Regions from separate parts of the Ruegeria sp. HKCCA0370 genome, predicted to be linked through region 2. Evidence: riboswitches for the same ligand, from Rfam matches in the RefSeq annotation. Region 2 holds a riboswitch; the other holds the start of a gene.
The links. Region 2 has a riboswitch for cobalamin ahead of GOW31_RS12195 (DUF1636 domain-containing protein). Riboswitches for the same ligand answer to the same signal wherever they lie in the genome.

Region 1 (5,264 bases), on a different contig from region 2:
TTTCCGCCGCAACCCCTGAACTGCATGCTGAACTGCTTGACCTCATCAATGTCGAAAAATGACGGTGTTGCGCAACCTTGGAAAACTATCTCCCGCGATCAGATTTGAACAAATACAAAAAAACAAAAAGTGATCCTATCGACGTCGTGACGATTCCGACGGGCAACTCCTGCGGAGCCAGAAGAAGGCGTGACAAGATATCGGACAGTGTCAGCAGAATCGCGCCCACGATCGCCGAGACAACCAGCAGGTTTCGGTGCAGAGTTCCGGCGATGCCGCGTGCAATATGAGGCACCATCAGCCCGACAAAGCCGATGACACCGGCAACGGAAACGAAACTGGCCGTCGCCAACGCGGCAACGAAAAACATGCTGAACCGCAGACCTTGAACGGGAATACCCAGTGACGAGGCCGTGAAATCCCCGGTCAGCAACGCGTCAAGCCACCGGCTGCGGTAAAGTGAATAGCTCAGGATCAGGCCCAATCCGATCAGGACAAGCGGGAAGGTTTCCCATCTTGCCAATCCCAGGCCCCCAAGCATCCAGAATATCACCGAATGAGCCGCGCGATTGTCGCCAGAGAAAATCAGGTAGTTGGTGATTGCGGAAAACAGAAAGGACACCGCCAGGCCAGCCAGGATCAGTTTTTCGGGTGCGCTCGTACGCAAGCCCTGAACCAGCGCCAGAACAATGCCGGAGGCGATCAGACCACCGCAAAATGCCGCCAACGGTAACGTCCAGATTCCCAGAACATCACCCGTGACGGTGATCACCAGAACGGCGCCTGCAGCAGCACCCGAGGACAGACCGAACAGAAACGGATCTGCCAGGTCGTTTCGCGTCGTTGTTTGCAAAATGACACCAACGACGCCCAGTCCCGCACCAATCACGGCGGCAAACAAGGCACGGGGCAGGCGAAGGTCGAAGACGATCCGGTGCAAGGGCGACATGTCTCCTTCCACCAGACCGGTTCCGAGGCCGATGGCCGAAAAAACTTCGCGTATGGGGATTGGGGTGGTCCCGTAGACGATCGACAACAGCAAAAGGGCGGTCAGAACAACCGCCCCCAGCACTATCAAACGGCCCAATCGGACCATATCAGTTGGTCTCCGGGTGCATCGCCTTCGCCATCTTCTCGATCGCTTCGATATTTGCCGGGCCGGGCGTCAGTTCCTCGTAACGCAGGCCAATCCAGCGCTCGTTCTTTACCGCGTCCGTTTGTGACATCACCGGGTGATCCTTGAGGAACTGAAAGGTGTCCTCTGCGCCGTTGCCGGATTGATAATCGAGCAGCACCAGAAACTCCGGGTTGGCCGCTGCCACGGCCTCCCACGACGTGCGGCCCCAGCTGGTACCCAGATCATGCGTCACGTTCGCGCCACCCGCCGCTGTGATCATCGCATCGGGAATGGCGAACTTGCCGGCGGTGAATGGAGCATCGGCCGGTCCGTCCAACAGGAATACGCGGGGCTTTGCCAGATCGGCTGTTTTTGCTTCGATGGCTGACAATTTGTCTTTCCAGCCGGCAACCAGCGCCTCGGCCTTGTCTTCGACATGCATGACCTTGCCCAGACGCAGAACGTCATCAAACAACAGGTTCATGCTGGCCTCGGGGCGATCCTTGTCCAGATGCACGCAGCTTTCGGACAGGATCATGGTCTTGATACCAAAGGGTTCCAGCGTGTCGGGCGTGACGTCACCGCCGGGTTTCATGCCATAGTACCAACCGGCAAAAAACAGATCGGGTTCGACGGCCACAAGGTTTTCAATCGTCGGGTATTTGGGGGCAAGCTCTGGGATATCGCCACGCTGAGCATCAAAATCAGGGCTTGTTTTGTACCAGCCGGTAATTCCGGTAAGCCCCACGATCTTGTCCTGAAGGCCGAGCGCAAAGGCCATATCCGCCATGTTCATGTCATGCACGACCAGACGTTCCGGCGCCGAGTCAAAAGCCAGCGGTTCGCCGCAATTGTCCACGGTGACGGCTTCCGCTGCCGCGCCACCTGCCAAGCCAGCGAAAACAACCACCGGCCAGAGTTTTTGCATCATATTTAAGCTCCTGTTATTGTGACAATTTCCGTTTTCGGATATCCAGTGCGGGGATCATGCGGCCTTCGTGCTGAAAGCACAGATAATCCACGCCGAATGTCTCACGTACCCGGTCTGGGGTCAGAACTTCGACAACAGGCCCGAACCCCGTCAGACGCGTGGCTTTCATCAGCGCCACATGGGTGGCGAATTCCGGGATCATGACCAGATCATGGACGATCATGACGACCGTTACCCCCAGATCAGCAACCAGAGACAGCATGTGCCCCTTGGCATCGGGGTCCAGATGGTTGGTTGGCTCGTCTAGAAACAGCAAGGACGGGTTCTGGGCCAACGCGCGCGCGATATGTGCGCGCTGACGTTCTCCGCCGGACAGTTGACCCATCGTTTTGTTGGCAAAATGCGACAGCTCGGTCGTCGTCAGAACCCGTTCCAGATCAGCCTTGTGCTGAGCCATCGAACGTTCGCCCTGAATCGGGATTTGCCCCAGCGCAACATAGTCTTGCAGGCGCATCCGCCCGTCAGGCATTTCCTGCTGCCCGACCACAGCAATGGAGCGGGCACGTTGGCGGGCGGACAGGGTCCGAAGGCTTTGGCCTTCTATCCAAACATCACCCAAGATAACCCGTTCGATCCCGCACAGCAGTTTCAGCAGAGTGGTCTTGCCGGCGCCGTTCGGCCCGGCGATTGCCAGAATTGATCCTTCTTCCAGACGAAAGGACACATCCTGCAACAGGATATCGCCATTAAGAGCATAGTACTCCAAATTCTCGGCAACCAGAAAACTCATGAAGCGCCACCGGACGGCAATGCGGGTATTCGCGACAAGGTCTTTGCGAAAAGGGCAGGGGGGCGGTCCGAGGCGCTGGTCCAGCCATCGTCACTGTCGCCGAACTGGGTCGCGAATTCGACCAAGGCGGACAGGTCGTGTGATGTCGTGATATCGCCAAACAGGTACTGCGCTTTGCCCGGGGCCTGAAATCCGACCGTCATGGCCCGTTCACAACCTGCCATGCACGCCACCATTCGGGTTTCAAAACCGTCAGGCAACCGGGCATTCAGCACGTCTTGCGCAGCCTCGGCAGACATCGCCCCCTGACATGTTGAACAGATCAGAACGTAGTGATCAGAATAGCAGGTCATAGCCATCTCCGTCGTTTGCCAGACGCAGACAGAGGGCACATACCCAGATATTACGCAAACGCGCCATCAAGCCTCCTTCCGAGACGCCCCGCCTCGGGTTGGTTTATAGTGCGATGGCAGGTCTCCTGACTTGCGGGTCGTTGCTTGGCCGACCTTCCCAACCCATGCGGGTCAGTGGTGAAGTGGCGTCGCTCACCGCTTACAGTTGCGGGGGCAGTCACGGACTTGGCACATTCCAGCGCCGCACCGTGTTCCCATTTTCATCCCTTACGGAACCATCCCGCTCAGCTAGTCCGGCAATGCCAGACTTGTCAAGCGGCAGACGAAGGCGGTGGTAGATGGAATTGCAACAGCCGCGCCAGCTGTCCTGCTGCGCCAGCCCGGACCGAACGGTGTCAATAGTCTGATACAAGAAGGAAATCCGGCTCGAAATCTTTCTCGACCTTTGAAAACCGTGGAATTGGCTTTTCAAACACATTGTCCGTACGGTCGTCATTCACGGTCGATACCTCGCCAATAAGGCAATCGCCGCGCTCGGCCCAAAAAGCGTGCCAGATGCCGGGCATCAGAGTTACGCTTTGCCTCGGCTTCAGCCGCACGTACTCTTGGGGTTGCAAGGTTACAGGGCAGGCATCGCTGGGGACCGTCACCGGGTTGTCGCGGTCGACGCCACCGTTTGGATCCGACGCATGAATTTCCAGAACGAGATCGCCGCCGCCCCGGTTGATGATGTCTTCTGCCTTGATAATATGCCGGTGCATCGGAGAAAGCTGATTGTCTTTCAAGATCAACAGTTTTCTGCACAGAGCATCCCACGCCCGGATTTCAGATCCTTCGTCTAACCAATGCGTAGAGTGAACGGGAATAGGCAATGTTCGTCGAAACGGCCTTGTGCGTAATTGGTAATGTTCCATCCCAGCCTGCAGCTGCGGACAGTTTCGACCAAAGAGATGCGCATTTTCTCGGGCGATCAATCCGCAAAGAGCGGCTATGCGGCGCCGAAAGATTGAATGAACGTCTGGGCCTAGGGCTTGATGTGGTTGATTTCGGATCGTTTCATCATGCCATCCCGCAGATCAAAGTTCGTGCGCCCAAGGGGGTTCTGCCCCGGCTCGGGAAACGGTCACGGCCGCCACGTCAGCGCCCAGTTCCATGGCTGCTTGCAGGCTTTCAACCGTCAATCCGCGCAGACCTGACTTGGTAAGATGCCCTGCGCGGCTGAGCTCGGTCAGGACGCCGGCGTTGAACGTGTCACCTGCACCGATCGTATCGACCACTTCAACGGGTTTCACAGGAACCGAAACTTCGGAACCACCCGCCAGGTAACCGTGTGCCCCGTCGCTGCCACGCGTGACGATGACAACGGAAGGACCCGCCTGCAACAGCACAGACGCTTTTGCGGATTCGGCTTCAGCGCCCGGAATGATCCAGTCCAGGTCCTCGTCTGAAACCTTGACGATATCCGCACGCGAGATCATGCGGTTCAAACGCGTCCGAAATCGGGTTTGATCCTTGATGAAATCCGGGCGGATATTCGGGTCCAGCATCACTGCCCGGTCGGAACCGTGGCGGTCCAGAAGGGCGGCGTAGGCATCTGCGCAAGGTTCACACGCAAGGCTGATTCCGCCGAGATACAGGGCAGAGACAGCAGGAAGCTGATCGGGCATGTCTTCGGGCAGCAACATCCGGCCCGCAGTGTTTTCATCAACAAAGCTGTACGACGCGTGTCCATCCGAGAGCTGCACAAAGGCAAGCGTGGTCGGACGGTCCGAGGTGATCACATGTGTCGTGTCCACATGGCTCGCTTTCAGCGCATCGATCAGTTGTTGGCCGAACATGTCCGATGACAAACCTGTCAGCATCCCTACCGGAACACCCAGACGTCCCATCGCGACGGCTGTGTTCAGAACTGCACCACCAGTATGTGGCACAAAACCAATTGCGCCCGATGCGGTCGGTTCTAAAATCATATCTATCAGCGCTTCACCACAGCACAGGATCATGTCTTGGTCCTTTTAGGTAAGAAACTTCGGTTAGTCTGGTTGCTGTCTCAGCGCGTTCTTGCAGAAGTTG
Region 2 (5,264 bases):
CTCCTCGAGGTTCAATATCCAACCAACTATTGGATTTTTCGTGTTGCGATCTGGTTCTGTTCCATCCGACTGCGAGCATTCTTGGCATATGCCGCCAGCTTGCGTTCAGGCAACACCTCGCCGTACTTCCTTGGCAATTTCATCTCGAAATGTTCAGAATTGGTGACCTGAACCATTGTTCCGGCCCTTTCAGATGTATACCATTCTTGTAGTCAGATTGCGATCAGGGACGGCCAAGCAGGCCCTTTAAGCGGTTCAGGCAGCGGCAGAATGGTGCCGCAAACAAAGCTGTCGGATTGTCTGTCGTCCATGGCTGGAATTGACCTGCCATTACCTGTGCTGCTTCGACTTGGTTGGAACGGCATCGCACCCGCTCGAAACGTGCAGGCTGCCTCATGCAATTTGTCCAATCCTTCTTTCTGACGTGTTCGTCAAACGGGGTTCCCGAAAGCATTGCTCAAACAACAGCCCTTGAGCAATATTATGTCTCACCATCGCCGAAAAACGAAACTTCATGACAACTCGGGAAGGATGAACTAGGACTCTAACAAAGAAAAAGTTCTGGACGTATTGTGGAACACATTGCCTTTACCTTCGAGATGGGGGTCGTTTGCACCCTGCTGGCTTTCACCGTTTTTCTGTTCGTTTCCGAGATCATAAGGATCGACCTTTCCGCCATATTGGTTCTGGTTCTCATAGGCTTGCTCAGCTACGCGCCCGGGCTGGGAAATCTGGCGGATGTCACCCTTCTGTTCGACGGCTTCGCATCCAATGCCGTCATCTCGATCATTGCGGTCATGATCGTCGGGGCCGGTCTGGACAAGACGGGGATCATGAACAAGGTGGCTGCCGTCATCCTCAAATACGGCGGCAAATCCGAAGGCAGGGTTGTACCAATCATTTCCGGCACCGTTGGCGTCATATCCTCGTTCATGCAGAATGTCGGCGCCGCTGCTCTGTTTCTGCCGGTTGTCAGCCGAATTTCCACACGGTCGGGCATACCACTGTCGCGCCTGCTCATGCCGATGGGATTCTGCGCCATTTTGGGCGGCACCATGACGATGGTGGGGTCGTCTCCTCTTATCCTGCTGAACGATCTGATCCTGACGGCAAATGACAGTCTGCCGGCCTCTCAGAAAATGGAGCCCTTCGGCCTGTTCTCGGTCACGCCGATCGGTGCGGTTCTGATCCTGACGGGAATTGGTTACTTTCTGCTGTTGGGACGTTGGGTTTTGCCCGAGGCTGAAGGGCCTGACAATACGGGTACCGGACAAGGGACACAGGAGTACCTGCAAAGGGTCTATGGCCTCAAAGCCGATGTGTTCGAAGTCGTGGTGCCCGAGGACAGCCCTTTGGTCGGCGAGATTCTGGCCGACATCAACCACGAAAACCACCTGTACATCATTTCCACCTTCTATCGCGGCAAAACCTCGATGGTTCAGGTTTTGACAGCGGAAATAGCAGCGCCGTGTCGGCTGGCCATCGTCGGCCGCCGTTGGGAGGTCGAGAAGTTCGCCGAGAAATACGGGCTGACCGTTCTTCCGGATTTGGACATTTTCGTCGAAGAGTTCGCCCCAACCAATGCAGGCGTGGCCGAGGTGGTCATCACGCCCGACAGCAAGCTGATCGGCAAATGCCCCCGCGAGCTTTTGTTTCGCAAGACCTACGGGATGTCGCTGCTGGCCATTCACCGCGGCGAAGAGACGCTGAGCCATGTCGAGACCGAGGATCACGAATCCACTCAGATCGGGCTCGAAAAGTTTCAGGCGGGCGACATGCTTGTGGCGCATACCAGATGGGACAACCTGATGCGGATCAAACGAGATCCGGATTTCGTCGTTGTGACGACGGACTTTCCTCAGGACGAGTTGAGGCCGCAAAAAGTCGGCTGGGCCCTGGCATTCTTCGCCATTTCGCTATCGTTGATCCTGTTCACGGACGTCCGGCTTTCACTCTGTCTTCTTACCGGCGCGGTGGGCATGATGCTGACCCGTGTGCTCAGCGTGGACGAGGCGTACCGCGCGGTCGGATGGAACACCGTATTCCTGCTCGCCTGCCTCATACCTTTGGGACAAGCCGTGCAGAACACAGGCACGGCCGCGTGGATCGCGCAGCAGATCATGATAATTCTGGACGGCTGGCCGCTCTGGTCGCTGCAAACCGGCATCGCCATTCTGGCGACGGCCTTTTCTTTGGTCATGTCCAATGTGGGGGCCACGGTTCTGCTGGTGCCTCTGGCGGTATCGATTGCGGTGGCGGCGGGTGGAAACCCGGCCGTCTTTGCCCTGACGGTCGCCATATCGACCTCGAACAGCTTCATCATCCCAACCCATCAGGTAAACGCGTTGATCATGGGTCCGGCCGGATACAAGGTGATGGATTTCGTCCGCTCCGGCGGAATAATGACGGCGCTGTTTCTGGTCGTCTCGCTGCTCATGATAAACGTCATCTATTAGCGCAAGAGGATCCAGGGTGTTCGGTGGTCTTTTCCCATCATCTGGACAGGTTCAGCCGAGGCACCCGTTCACCATAGTCTACGCCCCTTGCTGAAATACCGTTCGTCGCCGGGCCCACCTCAGGCTGGGTCCCGGCACACCATGCCGCCCATCGACGCCCACAGGTCGCTTTCCATGCCTCTGCATCATTGTTGCACGCGACTCGCTTGACAAGCAGGCCAGCGGTGCCGCATGTCCCTTTCGTTGGTGTCGGTGAGAGCCGATGAAAAGGGAATGCGTCAACGGTCTTGCCGCCAAACGCAGCCGCCCCCGCGACCGTGAACGGAGAGGATGCCCAATGCCACTGGCCCGAAAGCCGGGAAGGCGGGACATCCGACAGAGGCCCGCCTCTGGCATCCGCAAGCCGGGAGACCTGCCAACAACCGAAGTTGAAACCGGGCGGGGTGTTCCGGTGTCGGGTCCATGACCACTTGTGGCCCGCATGAAACCCCGTCCCCCGCGAAGAGGATTTGGGGGGATGAGAGACATGACCGAGACCGCACCAGTCGAGTTGCTGGTCTGTACTACCTGCCGTCGCGGCCTGCCTGTCGAAGATGATGCGCAACGCCCGGGCGCTTTGTTGCACAAGGCCCTGGAACAGGCAGACCTGCCCGACGGTGTCACCCTGAAAGCCGTTGAATGCCTGTCAAACTGCGATCAAGGCTGTTCGATCGTGTTGCGCGGGCCGGGCCGCTGGACATTCGTGTATGAAAACCTGAACGAAACAGATCATGTCGACGTCATCGTCGACGGCGCGACCAAGTATCTGGCCACGGAAGATGGTTTGGTGAAATGGCGCGAACGCCCCGAACACTTTCGCAAGAACTGTGCCTCGCGCATTCCCCCGATTGGAGCCTGACATGTCGAACCTCGAAAAACTCCCCGTCACAGTGATCACCGGCTTTCTGGGCTCGGGCAAGACCACTTTGGTGCGTCACCTGATGCAGAACCCACAGGGCAAGCGCCTTGCTGTCGTGGTCAACGAGTTCGGCGATGTGGGCGTCGATGGCGACATCCTGAAATCCTGTGCCATTCCTGATTGCCCGGCGGAAAACATCATGGAACTGGCCAATGGCTGCATCTGCTGCACCGTGGCAGATGATTTCATTCCTACCATCGAGGCCCTGATGGCGTTGGAGCCGCGCCCGGATCACATCCTGATCGAAACCAGCGGTCTGGCCCTGCCGAAACCGCTGCTCAAGGCATTCGACTGGCCTGACATCCGCTCGAAGATCACCGTCGACGGCGTGATCGCCTTGGCCGATGCCGAGGCTGTGGCCGCAGGCCGTTTCGCGCCCAATGTCGAAGCGGTGGACGCCCAGCGCATGGCCGATGACTCGATCGACCACGAAACGCCCCTGTCCGAGGTGTTCGAGGATCAGATCTCGTGCGCCGACATCATCCTGCTGACCAAGCCCGACCTCGCCGGCCCCGAAGGCGTGGCCAAAGCGCGCGAGATCATCGCCGCCGAGGCGCCGCGCCCCCTGCCCGTCGTCGAAGTGGCCGAAGGTGCCGTGGACGTGCGCGTTGTGCTGGGTCTGGAAGCCGCCGCCGAGGATGACATGGACGCCCGCCCCTCGCATCACGACGGCCATCACGATCACGAGCATGACGATTTCGAAAGCATCATCGTCGAGCTGCCCGAGCAGACCGATCCGGCCCAACTGGTCGCCAATATCGAACGCCTCGCCAATGAACTGAACATCCTGCGCGTCAAAGGGTATGCCGCCGTTCAGGGCAAACCCATGCGCCTGCTGGTTCAGGCGGTAGGTGCCCGCGTGCGTCACCAGTATGACCGCCCGTGGGAACCCGGTGAAGACCGTCGTTCGCGTCTGGTCGTCATCGCCGAGCATGACGATATCAAAGAGGCGGAAATCCGCGAAATCCTCGTGGGTGTGCGTGAGGCTGCCGAGTAAGACACATGCACGTCGTCTTCCGCGAAAGCCACGGGCTCGAGGAAACCGAGACCCCAACCGAACTGGGCCAGAGCCCGGCGGATCTGGTGGTGCTGTCCTTTTCGGACAGCGATCTGGGGGCTTTCGCGGCTGGCTGGCATCGCGGCGGCGGACCGGAAGGGCGAATGCCGACCCTGCGGCTGGCGAATTTGACGGCGTTGAAACACCCGTTGTCGGTCGATACCTATGTCGAGCAGACGCTGGAGGGCGCCAAGGGCATTCTGATCCGGCTGATCGGCGGCGTCCCCTACTGGCCTTATGGGTTGCAGCAGGTTCTGGCGCTGGCGCAGGCCAAGGGCATCGCGCTGGCGGTACTGCCCGCTGACGGGCGCGAGGATACGCGGCTGGATGACTATTCCACCCTGCCGGTCTCGACCCTGCGACGTCTGGCGCATCTGTGCGATACCGGCGGCGAGGTCGCGGCACAGGCGGCGCTGGCACAGATGGCTTTGGCGGCGGGGCTTTATGCCGGTCCGGTGATGGGCGCCAAGACCTTGCCCGAATGTGGTACGTGGTGTCCGGATCGCGGCGTAATCCCGGTGGAAACCGCATTCGAAAGCAAGGCCAAACGAATCCTCGTCACCTTTTACCGCGCTTACCTGACCTCGGCAGACACCGCCCCGATCGCCGTCCTGATCCGCAGCCTGCGCGCCCGTGGATTCCAGGCGGTGGGCCTGTTTGCCCCGTCTCTCAAGGCGCCTGTGGCCGCCGACTGGTTGCGGGAACATGTTGTTGCGCTGAACCCATCGGCCATTGTCAACGCCACTTCGTTTTCGGGAAAAGGCGCGTCGGGAACGTCGCCTCTGGACGCGGC

Region 1: another riboswitch for cobalamin. It lies ahead of GOW31_RS09410 (DUF1636 domain-containing protein); the one in region 2 lies ahead of GOW31_RS12195 (DUF1636 domain-containing protein).

Annotation. Positions count from the first base shown of each region.
Region 1 covers NZ_WQEP01000003.1:153,717-158,980, forward strand. Annotated here, with positions in the region: gene GOW31_RS09390 (inositol monophosphatase family protein) at 1-62, shown strand, start outside; gene GOW31_RS09395 (iron ABC transporter permease) at 86-1,096, opposite strand; gene GOW31_RS09400 (ABC transporter substrate-binding protein) at 1,098-2,048, opposite strand; gene GOW31_RS09405 (ABC transporter ATP-binding protein) at 2,062-2,838, opposite strand; gene GOW31_RS09410 (DUF1636 domain-containing protein) at 2,835-3,191, opposite strand; cobalamin riboswitch at 3,289-3,486, opposite strand; partial or broken gene GOW31_RS09415 (D-lyxose/D-mannose family sugar isomerase) at 3,587-4,203, opposite strand; gene GOW31_RS09420 (carbohydrate kinase) at 4,268-5,194, opposite strand; gene GOW31_RS22020 (ROK family protein) at 5,225-5,264, opposite strand, start outside.
Region 2 covers NZ_WQEP01000005.1:65,329-70,592, reverse strand. Annotated here, with positions in the region: gene GOW31_RS12200 (SLC13 family permease) at 600-2,456, shown strand; cobalamin riboswitch at 2,684-2,891, shown strand; gene GOW31_RS12195 (DUF1636 domain-containing protein) at 2,983-3,354, shown strand; gene cobW (cobalamin biosynthesis protein CobW) at 3,356-4,411, shown strand; gene cobN (cobaltochelatase subunit CobN) at 4,417-5,264, shown strand, end outside.